4 regions of the Lysinibacillus sp. NPDC093216 genome follow, and region 1 is predicted to be linked to each of the others. Evidence: riboswitches for the same ligand, from Rfam matches in the RefSeq annotation. Region 1 holds a riboswitch; each other region holds the start of a gene.
What was found. Region 1 has a riboswitch for cobalamin ahead of ACQKOG_RS12180 (hypothetical protein). Riboswitches for the same ligand answer to the same signal wherever they lie in the genome.
Positions count from the first base shown of each region.

Region 2: linked by a shared signal. The riboswitch ahead of ACQKOG_RS16590 (ribonucleoside-diphosphate reductase subunit alpha) and the one ahead of ACQKOG_RS12180 (hypothetical protein) in region 1 are both predicted to bind cobalamin.
Region 3: linked by a shared signal. The riboswitch ahead of ACQKOG_RS05195 (hypothetical protein) and the one ahead of ACQKOG_RS12180 (hypothetical protein) in region 1 are both predicted to bind cobalamin.
Region 4: linked by a shared signal. The riboswitch ahead of cobT (nicotinate-nucleotide--dimethylbenzimidazole phosphoribosyltransferase) and the one ahead of ACQKOG_RS12180 (hypothetical protein) in region 1 are both predicted to bind cobalamin.

Region 1 covers NZ_JBNNVB010000009.1:42,131-45,331, forward strand. The annotation lists gene ACQKOG_RS12175 (hypothetical protein) at 298-423, opposite strand; gene ACQKOG_RS12180 (hypothetical protein) at 505-1,383, opposite strand; cobalamin riboswitch at 1,460-1,674, opposite strand; gene ACQKOG_RS12185 (amidase family protein) at 1,769-3,201, opposite strand, start outside.
Region 2 covers NZ_JBNNVB010000015.1:81,962-85,162, reverse strand. The annotation lists gene ACQKOG_RS16605 (bifunctional adenosylcobinamide kinase/adenosylcobinamide-phosphate guanylyltransferase) at 1-118, shown strand, start outside; gene ACQKOG_RS16600 (ECF transporter S component) at 312-806, shown strand; gene ACQKOG_RS16595 (hypothetical protein) at 803-1,486, shown strand; cobalamin riboswitch at 1,597-1,784, shown strand; gene ACQKOG_RS16590 (ribonucleoside-diphosphate reductase subunit alpha) at 1,947-3,201, shown strand, end outside.
Region 3 covers NZ_JBNNVB010000003.1:112,875-116,075, forward strand. The annotation lists gene ACQKOG_RS05190 (ABC transporter substrate-binding protein) at 91-1,053, opposite strand; gene ACQKOG_RS05195 (hypothetical protein) at 1,055-1,597, opposite strand; cobalamin riboswitch at 1,798-2,003, opposite strand; gene ACQKOG_RS05200 (hypothetical protein) at 2,237-2,785, opposite strand.
Region 4 covers NZ_JBNNVB010000001.1:100,139-103,339, reverse strand. The annotation lists gene ACQKOG_RS00560 (ABC transporter ATP-binding protein) at 1-100, shown strand, start outside; gene ACQKOG_RS00555 (ABC transporter permease) at 97-846, shown strand; cobalamin riboswitch at 933-1,109, shown strand; gene cobT (nicotinate-nucleotide--dimethylbenzimidazole phosphoribosyltransferase) at 1,224-2,279, shown strand; gene ACQKOG_RS00545 (trimeric intracellular cation channel family protein) at 2,388-2,993, opposite strand.

The sequences.
Region 1 (3,201 bases):
ATTTCATACTCAACCGCCTAAGGCATAATAAAAAGCCACACCTTGTTAGATGTGACCTTTATGTATTTATAATTATATGCGAATATATACCTTACCATCTAAATCTACAGTCACTGATGTAATATTTAACGATTTTCCGTCTACAAATATATTCCTTGTTTGAATGATTTATTGAATTGTTTCATACGGTAATTAATATTCTTTACTATTATAGACTAATATATGTTCCATCTAGTCACCTCCCATATACCAATAATTGTAATACATTACACTTAACTAATCAGTAATAGGATTTTGCTATACATACCACTTATTCGCCTTCATTCCCTGTACGGATAATGCTCCTGCAATAACTAGATTATCGTGATTTTTTTCTGTATTTCCTCGCTTATTACCTAACTTTCCATGTGTCTCTTCAAACATTTGCATCTGCTGTAAAGTCTGAATAACATAATATATTCCAGTTCTTATTAGTTTTTAACTCGGATTGTAGATACTCTTTTATTATTTCGTTATCCTCTTTCTCATTTTCACAGGTGTTAGGTGCTCCCACTCTTTATATAGTTGCTTTTTCGAAAGTATCTTCCAAGGATTAAACATCGTTTGTCCATGCTTATTAAAATATAGTTCTTCACCAATATGATAAGCTGCATGTTGAATAATACCATTTTCATCCTTCCAAATCACAATGTCGCCTTGTTGTATCCCTTCACCTAGGACCTCTTCATAGTTATACTGACTTAATTTTTCAAGAAATGTTTTTTGATATATCCATTCATAAATAAACCACTTTTGTTTCCCTTTTGAAATTGCAAACAAAACCGCTGCTAAACAATTTGCACCTTGACGATGCCCAAAAGTATTAGCAAATTGCTGTAGAAAACTAGGTAATGATTTTGGAGGTTCCTCACATTCTCCCTTATCCCACCATTCATAAACCATTGTTGTAAGTAACTGTTCTTTAAATGATTCGTCAAGACCTTCCCACATTGAACGCTGTATGATAACGTGCCCATTCTGTACATAACTCGAAGGTACTTTTTCTATCTCCTTTATAAATTTAACGGGGAGTACAAGCCCTCTTTCACATTGCACTTGAAAACTTAAAATCAATTGTTGGTCCTCTTTCGATTTGCTCTCAATCCATTCTTTTTCAGCAATAATTACATATTGTGCGTTCTTTATATTCCAGTATTCATAACTATTAACATAATTTAAATGCTGATATGTGCTGTGAGTATAAAACTCATCTATGGGCATTAACAATACATCTGTAAAGTCAATTTCATTAAGATGTTCTTCTGATAGAAAAAATAAATCTCTTTCAGGGACATAACTTTTCATCCATGACAGTAAGACTTTTTTTGTCGGTTTAATTATCATTATGTATTTCCCCCAACTTGAATTTTTTGGTTATTGTTTGAATAACTCTACTTGAACTTCTTCTATAACATGCCAAGGCCATTCAGAATCACTGGCTTTTGGGTCACTCACTTTCAACGCAAAAAAAGAACGACCAACAAACGAATTGAAACGTTGTTGATCGAGTTTATTAAAAGAATGAAACGTTTTTTATACTTTATGAATTTACAGGTGCGGGACAGTGTCGGATTTGCACCGACTTCCCTTTTCAGTAAATTGCACGCAATTTACACCTATTACTCTACGCTATTCAGTTGTCAAGAAACTGGAAAATACTAGATTTCTTTCCGTTAATAGTAAAGTACAGTATTTTTAAAGTCAATTGAGGCAATTAGATATTTTAAAACTACTCACTCAACTTCGGTGCTTTTCGTAGTTTAGTTGCTTGTTCGAATGAAAATGCAAGTTTTATTAGAACATCTTCACTAAATGCAGTTCCTGCGAATGTTATGCCAAACGGTCTCCCAGTTTTCATATACCCTGCTGGGACGGCAATAGACGGATAACCAGCTTTTGCACTAATTGTCGAACCTATATATGATGGAAAGATAATCGCATCCAATTCATATTTTTTTAATGTATAATCGATTCCTTGTTCTTGAGAAAAATACAAATCCTCTAGTTTTGCATTTAAATAGTCAGAGTCTCTTAATGTGTTCGATAGTTTCTCTCTCAATTCCAATTTATCCTGACCATATTTTAACGACTTTCCTTTTGAACGTTTATTAAATTGAATTAACTCAGAGATAGAATGCACAGGCATGTGGGAAGGTAGATTTACAAGGAAATTATTTAAACTATGCTTTAATTCGTATTGTGGTACTCCCCATTTCCAGTCTCTATGAAAAGAAGGGATTTCGATGCCTTCAATAATATCGGCTCCTTGATCTCTTAAAACCTGAATTGCATTATTAAAAAGTGTTTCATCATATTCCTCTGAGTCATAATAAGCTTTTGAGGCATTATTATAAACACCAATTCTAGCGCCATTTAATCCTGTGGCCTCTAAAAAAGGGGTGTAATCCTTATATAACCTTCTTTCACTTTTATATGTAGCGACGTCGTCTTGATCTACTCCTGTTAACACGCCCAATAAAATAGCTGCATCTGTTACTGTTCTAGCCATTGGCCCTGCTGTGTCTTGAGAGTATGTAAACGGAATAATGCCCTGTCGACTAATGAGCCCAACAGTCGGTTTTATGCCAACTACTGAATTTGTAATAGCTGGACTTAAAATCGAGGCGTCTGTCTCAGTTCCAATTGATAAAACTGAAAAGTTCGATGCAACTGCTACCGCTGACCCTGAGCTAGATCCTCCCACATAAAGTTCTGGATCGCCATAAGGATTTAGTGTTTGGCCACCTCGAGAACTATAACCCGCCCACATCGTACTCGACATAGCGTTTGCTAATTCAGTCATATTTGCTTTCCCTAAAATAACAGCCCCTGCTTCACGAAGCTTTTTTACTAGAAATGCATCCTGCTTAGCTAAATAATTTTCCAATGCTATTACGCCTGCACTAGTGTGCATAAAATCTTTCGTTTCGATATTATCTTTTAAAACTACCGGAATTCCGTGTAAAGGCCCTCTAGCCCCTTTTGTTAGTCTTTCCTCATCTAATGCTTCAGCAATAAATATCGCTTCAGGATTAATTTCAAGCATAGAATTAATTTTCTGTCCGCCTTGATCATACTTAGCAATTCTGTGCAAATAATACATAGTTAATTCTTTTGATGTTATATCACCTTGTACCATAGCTGTTTGAATATCGATTACTG
Region 2 (3,201 bases), on a different contig from region 1:
GATGGAAAAACAGGCACGATTGTTGCGTGATACATGTGGGCGTTTGTACCAGGCATTATTCGCTGAAGCTGAACAAGTCGTACGCATTTGGTACGGTATCGGGGAACAAATCAAATAATATTGTTTCATAAAGTAGGCTTTTCATTAAAAGTTGTGGTTGGGGTAAAAGCGGCGACACCTTGGGATTAGCGGCTTATCGGACGCCTCCAGGAAGCTTTGCTCTGTGCGAAAGCGACAAAGCACCCAGCCGGAACGGAAATCAACCACACGTTATAATGAATAGCCAAATATTAAAGGAATGAGGAAATGGGATGGATCGACAAAGATTGATGAAATTGACGCTCACTGCCATGGTTGCGGCAATTTGTGCAGTAGGTGCAGTCATTAAAATTCCAACATTTATTTCAACTGCAGCGCTTGACTCTGCACCTGCATTGTTGAGCGTTGTCTTTTTATCTCCAGTATTAGCTGGGGTTTCGGGAGTCATTGGGCATTTTATCTCAGCCTTAACTACTGGCTTCCCTCTAGGGCCACTACATATTATTATCGCAGTAGAAATGTTTATTGTTGTATGGGTCTTTGGGGTCATGCATAAAAAAGGAATGCATTTCTGGAAATGGCCCGTGGCACTTATTCTAAATGGTGTTGTGGCACCTTTACCATTTTACTTTATCATTAGTCCGGCATTTTACTGGGCGTCACTGACTAGTCTTCCATTGGCAACACTCGTAAATCTGGTGATCGTTGCAATTGTGATGCCAATTCTGTCAAAGGTGTTTGTGCGTAAGGAAGGTCGAGTACATTGAGAAATGCAATAAAAATAGGTGAGCTGTTTGCTACAACAGATAATGCCGCAGCCATTGGCGAAAAACCACAAGATGTTGTGTCTGCTCCAGACAAACTAACGGCATACTTCACGGCGCGTGTTACTTTTTTAGAGCAGCTTGCTGCAAATGCTTTACCAAACCATATTTTACTCGCTAATTTTTCAGGAGATGCTGCATGGTCTCGTTATGTTGCAGGCATTCAGCAGGTTTTTGATGAGGCGGGGCTTAATTGTCCACCGATAGACGGTAGTACAGAGTCCAATATGCCGACTCTACAATCAGGATTATCTATAACGATGCTAGGTGAACAGCAAAAACACACAGCAACTAAGTATGAACAGCTTAGTTGGTACACCTATGGATTACCGCTTGTAGGCAATGAAATCCTTGCTCAGCCTGAAGATGTCGCACAGCTCCAACCTATTTTTCAGGCGTGGAAAGAGGGGATTGTGCAGCAAGTATGGCCAGTTGGATCAAAAGGTCTACAAGCAGAATTTACCCGCCTTTTTAGCGAGCAACAGGTCAAAAGTTCGTTAGATGTTGAGAAATCGGCTGGTCCATGTGCAGTAGTTTTGCTAGGAATACAGCCTGAAAAAGAGCAGCTAGCACAAAAAAAATTTCCTAGAAATTTTGAAAAACTACGTAAAACTGCATTGTAATTGGGCTTGCTTCGAGAAAATGTAGCACTTTATAACTTGCAAGGGGCAAATCGCCTATTGCAACAATAAACACAATATGTTAGATTTGTTTAGGAGTTAAAACACAATATATAGTATTTTGGACGAACGGTACCAATATGGTTTAAAAGGGAATTCGGAAAAAGAGTCATCTTAGGCCGAAGCTGTCCCCGCAACTGTAAGTGCTGACAAATGATGAGTAGGCCACTGTGAAGAACGGGAAGGTGATCATTTGGAGGAAGCATGAGCCAGGAGACCTGCCGATATGTTCAAGACAGCAACACATTCTTCGGGGATTGAGAAGTGGAGGCGAGAGATTTGTTCACTTCTTTGTGCGCTTATCCTTCATTTCCATTTCCGATTTTACTGCGATCACGTAACCGATAGATGTTGCGTGATCGCTTTTTGTGTTGCTGGAGAAGGAAAGGGAGAGAATGTGTACATGACAATTCAAATCGAACAGCAAATGACTAAGCTCAAGAAAAGTTACACGGAGGATGAACTCGAAAGTTTTGTGAGGTTATCGGATCGATGGCTACGAAAAAACGACAATGCCACATTTGAAGCATGGGCAGATGCGATGATTTTACAAACGCTTAGCCTCATTGATGAAGAGGAGCCATACTGGACATTTGTCGCAGCTCAAATTTATTTAGAAAAATTATATGACCAATTTGCGATGCGTCGTGGTGTCTCAGTGAAAGATGTTTATAAGGTTTTCCCAGAACATTTAGCACACTATACAGAAGTTGGTTTGTATCATGAAAGTTTAACAACAAAGTATAGTGAGCAGGAGCTTCAGGAACTCGCTTCTTATTTAGAATCAAGTCGAGATGAGTTGTTTACGTATATAGGTTTAAAAACATTAATGGACCGCTATGTAGTCCGTGATTACACGAAAACACCGGTGGAATTACCGCAGGAACGATGGATGGTCATTGCGATGACTCTGATGCAGGATGAAACAGAAAATCGTTTAGAAAAAGTACGTGAATCTTACTGGGCAATGAGTAATTTATATATGACTGTTGCCACACCAACATTATCAAATGCAGGTAAAACACATGGACAGCTATCAAGTTGCTTTATCGATACAGTAGATGATAGTTTACAAAGCATTTATGACACGAATACAGATGTCGCAACATTATCGAAGTACGGCGGTGGTATTGGTGTTTATATGGGTAAAATTCGTAGCCGAGGCTCATCTATTAAAGGCTTTAAAGGTGCATCAAGTGGTGTTTTACCATGGATTAAACAACTTAATAATACGGCGGTTTCAGTCGATCAGCTTGGTCAACGACAAGGCGCTATTGCTGTCTATTTAGATGTTTGGCATAAAGACGTCTTTACGTTTTTAGATTTACGCTTAAACAATGGGGATGAGCGTTTGCGTGCTCATGATATTTTCACAGGGCTATGCTTACCGGATTTATTTATGGAAACGGTAGAAGAGCGCGGGGAATGGCATTTATTTGACCCACATGAAGTGCGAGAAGTTATGGGCTTTTCACTAGAGGATTTCTATGATGAGAAAAAGGGTGACGGCTCTTTCCGTACTAAATATGAGGAATGTATCGCCAATCCATTGTTAAGTCGTGAAGTTGTACCAGCCATTGATATTATGAAGCGTATTATGCGCTCTCAGCTTGAAACAGGCGTGCCGTTTATGTTCTATCGAGATGAAGTCAATCGCA
Region 3 (3,201 bases), on a different contig from region 1:
TTCTTCACCGAAGAGAAACGGGTTTTTACCCTGACATTTCACTATTATCCATCAAAAAAGCTGCCCTTGATAAAGGACAGCTCCAAAATACTATTTAAATAACTCAGGGTAAACTGCTTTTGCTATTAACTCAACAGCTTCGCCAATACGCGGACCCGGACGGTTTGAAATATCAGTGTCTATAGAATACACCGCTTTATTTTGAATGGCAGTGATTGAATTCCATCCATCACGAGAGAGGATTTCTGCCGTTGGGTTTTCCCCATAGTTTACGGTTGTTAAAATGACATCTGGATTTTTTGCAATAATATCTTCCTCAGATACCTTTGCCCAACTTTTGAGGTCAGCAAAAACGTTCTTAACATTTGCAGCATCTAAAATCTCTTGTTGGAATGTACCAGAACCAGGTGTATATATGTCTGGCTTCGGACTAATTTCTAAATAGATATTTTTTGGTTCTTTCACATCTTTAACTTTTGCTTGGACTTCTGCAATTTTACCTTTAATATCATCATTTAACTTGTCGCCTTTATCTTTGATTCCCATAACTGTTGCGATTTGTTGGATATCCCCGTACACATCATCAAATGTTTTAGCCGATTGAATGGCAAACACTTTAATACCTGCATCTTCGAGACCTTTTAAGGCATTTAAATTTTCTTCATCGCCTCCAGTTGTATAGGCAATAACGACATCTGGCTTTAACGCTAAATTACGCTCACTATTGAATTTTACAGAATCAGAAACACGTTCAATTTTTTGCGCTTCTTCCGGATACGTATCATATTCAGTTGCACCAACGATTTTATCCCCCACACCTAGAGCAAATAAAATTTCTGTATTACTTGGTTGCAATGAAACAATAGTTTTAGGTGCGGCAGCAAACTCTACTTCTACGCCACGGTCATCCTTAACTTTATATCTAGTTTTCTCAACTTGTTGATCTTCCTTAGAAATAGTCTCTTTATTAATATCCTCTTTCGCGCCACAGCCAACTAAAACGAGTGCTAACATTAACACAGAAAGCCATTGTAGCTTAAACATTTTCTTCATTTCATTGATTCTCCTTTTTCTTTTTCATCGGGTATGACTTACTAATAAACGGTATTTCAGCAATACCAGCCTGCTGATTCATAAAGACAACCATTACAAAAAAGACATTGGCTAGTAATCCTAAATAATCAAAGAGAATAGCAGGTACTTCCCGTTCTTCAGATACTTTGTGCAAAACGCGATATGATTTTTTCGCCTCACTACGGCATAAATGTAATGCAGTAGCAGCCTCTGTCCCTTGAGGTAATACAAAGTTTTGTATTTCATCCTTAACATGACTAACATAGAAATCATAGCGATTACTTAGCCAAGTCAAATTATCTTCAGTTACCGCCAATTTACCTCGTACTGAGCCATTTACATGGTAAGCCATTGGTAAAATGGCTAGTAAATCATCTACTACTACCTCTACCGTTTCCTTTTTTACCGCCACCAAAGCGACGCCAATATGTGTTGTAAGGCTATCTGTTCGAATTTCAAAATCTACCGTTGATGCCTTTTCACGCATAAATGGATAACAAGAATAACGTGCATCTTTTTTCAAATCTAAGTCCCCGCTTTCCTTCGTGAAAAATTCTTACTTTATTCACACCTTCTTAGGATTCCAGCAGGTGAAAGATAAGTGTACATAAAAAAAACGTTGTTCCCACTCCTAAGGAAACAACGAAAATAACATAATAGTGTCGTATAGACACAACATAGCCTATGTAATTGCCGCATATTCTCCTAGCTTCCGAAGAGTTATCATACGTTCAAACAAAGGTCGGTCTCCTGGCTTGTACAGTTCACTACATTCAATCATGTTGTGAGTCATAAAAACCTTCCCATCAGATAATTCGACAGTGGTATATCTTTATGATTCCTGTACTTACAGTTGCGGAAACAGCTTCGGTTTTTCACCGAATTCCCGATTATGCTATAGTTTAGCACCCTTATTCTGCAAGAATTATTCACTTGTTTAGCAGTTTAACATAGATTAATAGGAAAAAATAGCTGTGGAATTAGAATAAACAAATACGATGGATAAAGATCATGCAGGTATCACCTTATGCACGCGGGTGTATTCGTTACCCCACGGGCATTTCACATGCTCGTGCAGGTATTTGTTATATTTCATAGATTGATGTTATAAAAGCTATCTCTCAACGAAAGCATGCGCAAAAAAACAGCTATTTTACATCTTTTAACGGATGGCATTCTTATATTTCTTTTTGCATTTAACATCTTCTTCTTCTTCAATTAAACGTCGAGCAATCTCTAGTAGTTTTGGGTCATTCGTTGCATCGAATAGCTTTTTAAAAGATACAATAATATCATAGCGTATCAATGTCGGGTGCTTTTCGTCTAAGCATATTTGAAATCTTTTCGCCAAATATGACACGACTAAATCTCTTTGTACCTGCCCTGCTAAACCTATTCTCCAAATCGCCTGCAAAGTATGCCTCGAAGTTTCTGTTTTTTCATCATACGTTACTGCCCAAATCTTTAAGAAGTCCTCTAATACTCTTTCTTCGGGATCACTTTTTGCTGCCAATGCGCATAAAAATTGTGCAGCACTTGCACGTACATGTCCATTTTTGTATGTAAGAGCTTGAACAAGTTGTTCCCAAACTGAATATGTCCAATCAACTGGTTCTTGCATAATTTTCATTAATTCTTCGTATGATTTGTATTGAATATCAAGGTCACGCTCTGTTAAATTACTAAAAAGTTGCAAAATCTCTTTTTCCATGATTCATCCCTACCTTTATTGTTTCAGAACGTAAAAATGGTAAACTTGTAAGTATTGTATTAATTTCTATCATTCGTTACTTTACTACTACGAAACTAAAGTCACAAACACTTTTAATTTCAAAGTAAGGTCCCAATTATTATATTTCAAAATTATCAGAAATGAGTATCAATATGCAAGGAAACATTTCTTTCGGCTATAAAAGACACATTTTACATGTTAGCTTTATAATCGGAATTAGCCTTCTATGAATCCAAGCGAAATACGCTATAACGATGGCAATCATTATATGGATAATTGATGCTATACCTTACATCGGCTCTATTTTCATTTTAGTAACTGGTAATATGGTAGTAAATATATCTACTTATGTAAATAAATTCATCCTAGATGTTATTTTACTCATTATTCATCGA
Region 4 (3,201 bases), on a different contig from region 1:
AGAAGATGAAAAAAGAATAACAACAACGAGCATTAATATTCAAAAAGCAAATTTAGAAGATGTATTCTTAAATATGACTGGAAGTGTTTTGAAATTATGAATAGTTTTGTTAATTTATCTTCTATATTTTTCAAAATGGAAATAAGAAATAAACAAGCGGTTATTATGAGTACGGTGTTCCCTATTCTAATGATGGCTTTAATGGGTACAGCAGGGAAAGACGCTGCAAGAGAGGGTATGTCATATATGTCCTATATTTTCCCTGGTATTCTAGGGATGGCTTATGGAGCTATAGGTCTTATAGCTTTACCCGTTATGATTGCTTCGTATAGGGAAAGGGGTATTTTTAAAAAAATTAAAGTTACTCCAATCTCTACATCAAAAATAATGGTATCTATTTTCAGTACACAGCTTTTCATTATGGCTATACAAACAGTTATTATTTTGGGCATTAGTGTTTTCATTTTTAATGTTCAATTAAATTTTAATTCAATTTATACTCTTTTATTAATTCCATTGTTATTAATGGGTGGTCTTAGCTTATTAGCCATCGGTTTAATAATCGGAATTTACGCTAATAACGCAAAAAATGCCACAACTATGGGGAATCTTTCAAATCTAGTTTTCATTTTTTTAGGTGGTACTTTCTTCCCGAGCGATGTGTGGCCAAAATTTCTAATGCCATTTGTTTATATTAATCCACTTAATTATATTATTGAAGCTATTAGAAAAACACTGATCTTCGAGACACAAAATCTCAACACTTATCTGACTGAATTATCAGTAATAACTGCTATAGCAGTTATTACTTTAGTATTTTGTGTTAAAGTTTTTAAATATGAATAATTAAGCATATTTATTTACTTAAATAACAATGAAGCTTGAAAATTTAAAATGTTGACACAATGAGCGCTTTGCCGTAGATTTAAAGTAATTGCATAAAAGCGTTAGGTGCCCACTGCGGGAGAATAGGGAATAAAGTGAAAAGCTTTAGCGGTCCCACCACTGTAAAAGGGAGTTTCATAGAGAATGCCACTAGCGTCTTGCTGGGAAGGTTCTATGAAATGTTGAAATTGAGCCAGGAGACCTGCCTATCTGCTTCGGTTATATAGACGATGGAAAAGTCTGTAGTTTATTTGTTATGGAATAAACTACAGGCTTTTTATTTTTTTCTCTAAATCATTCTTCGAGTAACAAGGGCAAAAAAGAAAGGGGAAATTTTCATGCAATTATTACAACAAACGATTCAAAACATTCAAAGTGCTGACTACAAAATGATGGAGAAGGCAAGGGAACGCATAGATGCACTTTGCAAGCCTCCTGGAAGCTTGGGGAAACTGGAGGCTCTTGCTGTACAACTATCTGGAATTACAGGAGACCTATTTCCTGCGATTGATAAAAAGGCGATAATTGTCTGTGCAGCAGACCATGGTGTTTGTGATGAAGGGGTAACACCTAATCCACAAAATGTGACGGTCTTTCAAACATTAAATTTTCCTAGAGGAGGAACAGGTGTCTGTGCTATCGCAAAAATCACAGATGCAAAAATTGTCACAGTAGACGTTGGTGTAAAAGAGGATATTCCACATGATGCTGGTGTTATCATAAAAAAAATTAAATATGGCACGGACAATATGGCAAAAGGTCCTGCTATGTCAAGGGAAGAAGCCATTCAATCTATTGAAGTAGGAATTGAGGTAGCAACGGAAGAAATCAAAAAAGGAATCAATGTACTCGGGACAGGTGAAATGGGCATCGGTAATACAACGCCGAGTGCTGCCATATTATCGGTTCTTCACGAATGTCATCCAAATGAAGTGACAGGCTTTGGTGCAGGAGTAGGACCAGGGGGGATTGCACATAAAGTAGAAGTCATTCACAATGCTATTGCATTAAATAAACCAAATCGCGATGATGCTATTGATATTCTTGCAAAGGTCGGTGGATTAGAAATAGGCGCTATGGCTGGAGTAATACTTGCAGCCGCCGCACATCGTAAACCTGTTGTTATTGATGGTTTTATTTCTACCATCGCTGCCCTTATCGCATACGAACTCGAACCAAACGTAAAAGACTATATCATTCCTTCACATGCCTCAGAAGAACCAGGTGCAAAAATTGCTGCTGAAATGCTCGGAGTTGAACCGATGTTGCTGATGAATATGCGATTGGGTGAGGGCTCTGGTGCAGCTTTAGCCTTTCCTATTTTAGACGCAGCATGTTCTATGATGAAAAATATGGCTACTTTAGAAGAAGCTATGTTGCTGTTGAAAAATTAACTTTAGCTGCTGCTGTGGATGCACGGAGTTTGTGATAAATAAGGAATTTATAAATTCAAAAAAAGCCCAAATCAGATATTTGGGCTTTTAAATTATGCAACAGTATAACTATGCTCGATTCAACCTCCGTAACGGTAAACGCCATTTCTTCATATATGAAAGTATTCTTAGTACTGTGATCACACCAAATAATACATATAAAAAGATATCCCCTGTAAAAAGTTGAAGTCCGATGATAAGCCCGGCTAATGCTGCCCAAACGCCATAGACTTCATCACGAAGAACTAACGGTTTACGTCTAGCTAATAAATCGCGAACAATTCCACCACCTGACCCTGTTAAGACAGCAGCTACAATAACGGCACTAATAGGCATGTCGAGCTTCACAGCATAAAGGGCACCTTGAATCGCAAATGCCGATAATCCGATAGCATCAGTGAAATTGCCCCAGCGATGCCAATGCTGAATGAGACGATGTGGAAATAAGAAAAAAATTGTAATGGCTGCAATGGCGATTTGAAACATCATATCTTGACCCCACAATGTTGTTACAGGTAAACCTATGAGTAGATTTCGTATAGCTCCACCGCCGAAAGCAGTTACGATACCGAGTATATAGACACCGAATAAATCGTATTCTTCCTCCATTGCAATTATTGCTCCAGAAATTGCGAAGGCAATTGTTCCAATGATACTAAAAACCTCCCAAGCCAACCCTTTCACCCCTTATGTGAATAAATCATTTCATGTTGTTGTAGATTAGTTACTAGAAAATATTAAAGTTACCTTTTTGTATCTAGAAGTTTTTGCAAAGAAAAGCATTGACTTTTGATTCGGAATTATCAGATATTAAATACCTTATTATAACAGAATTAAATAGATTTAGTTGGTCATTTAGCTTAGTGCCTAATGAAATTAGCAA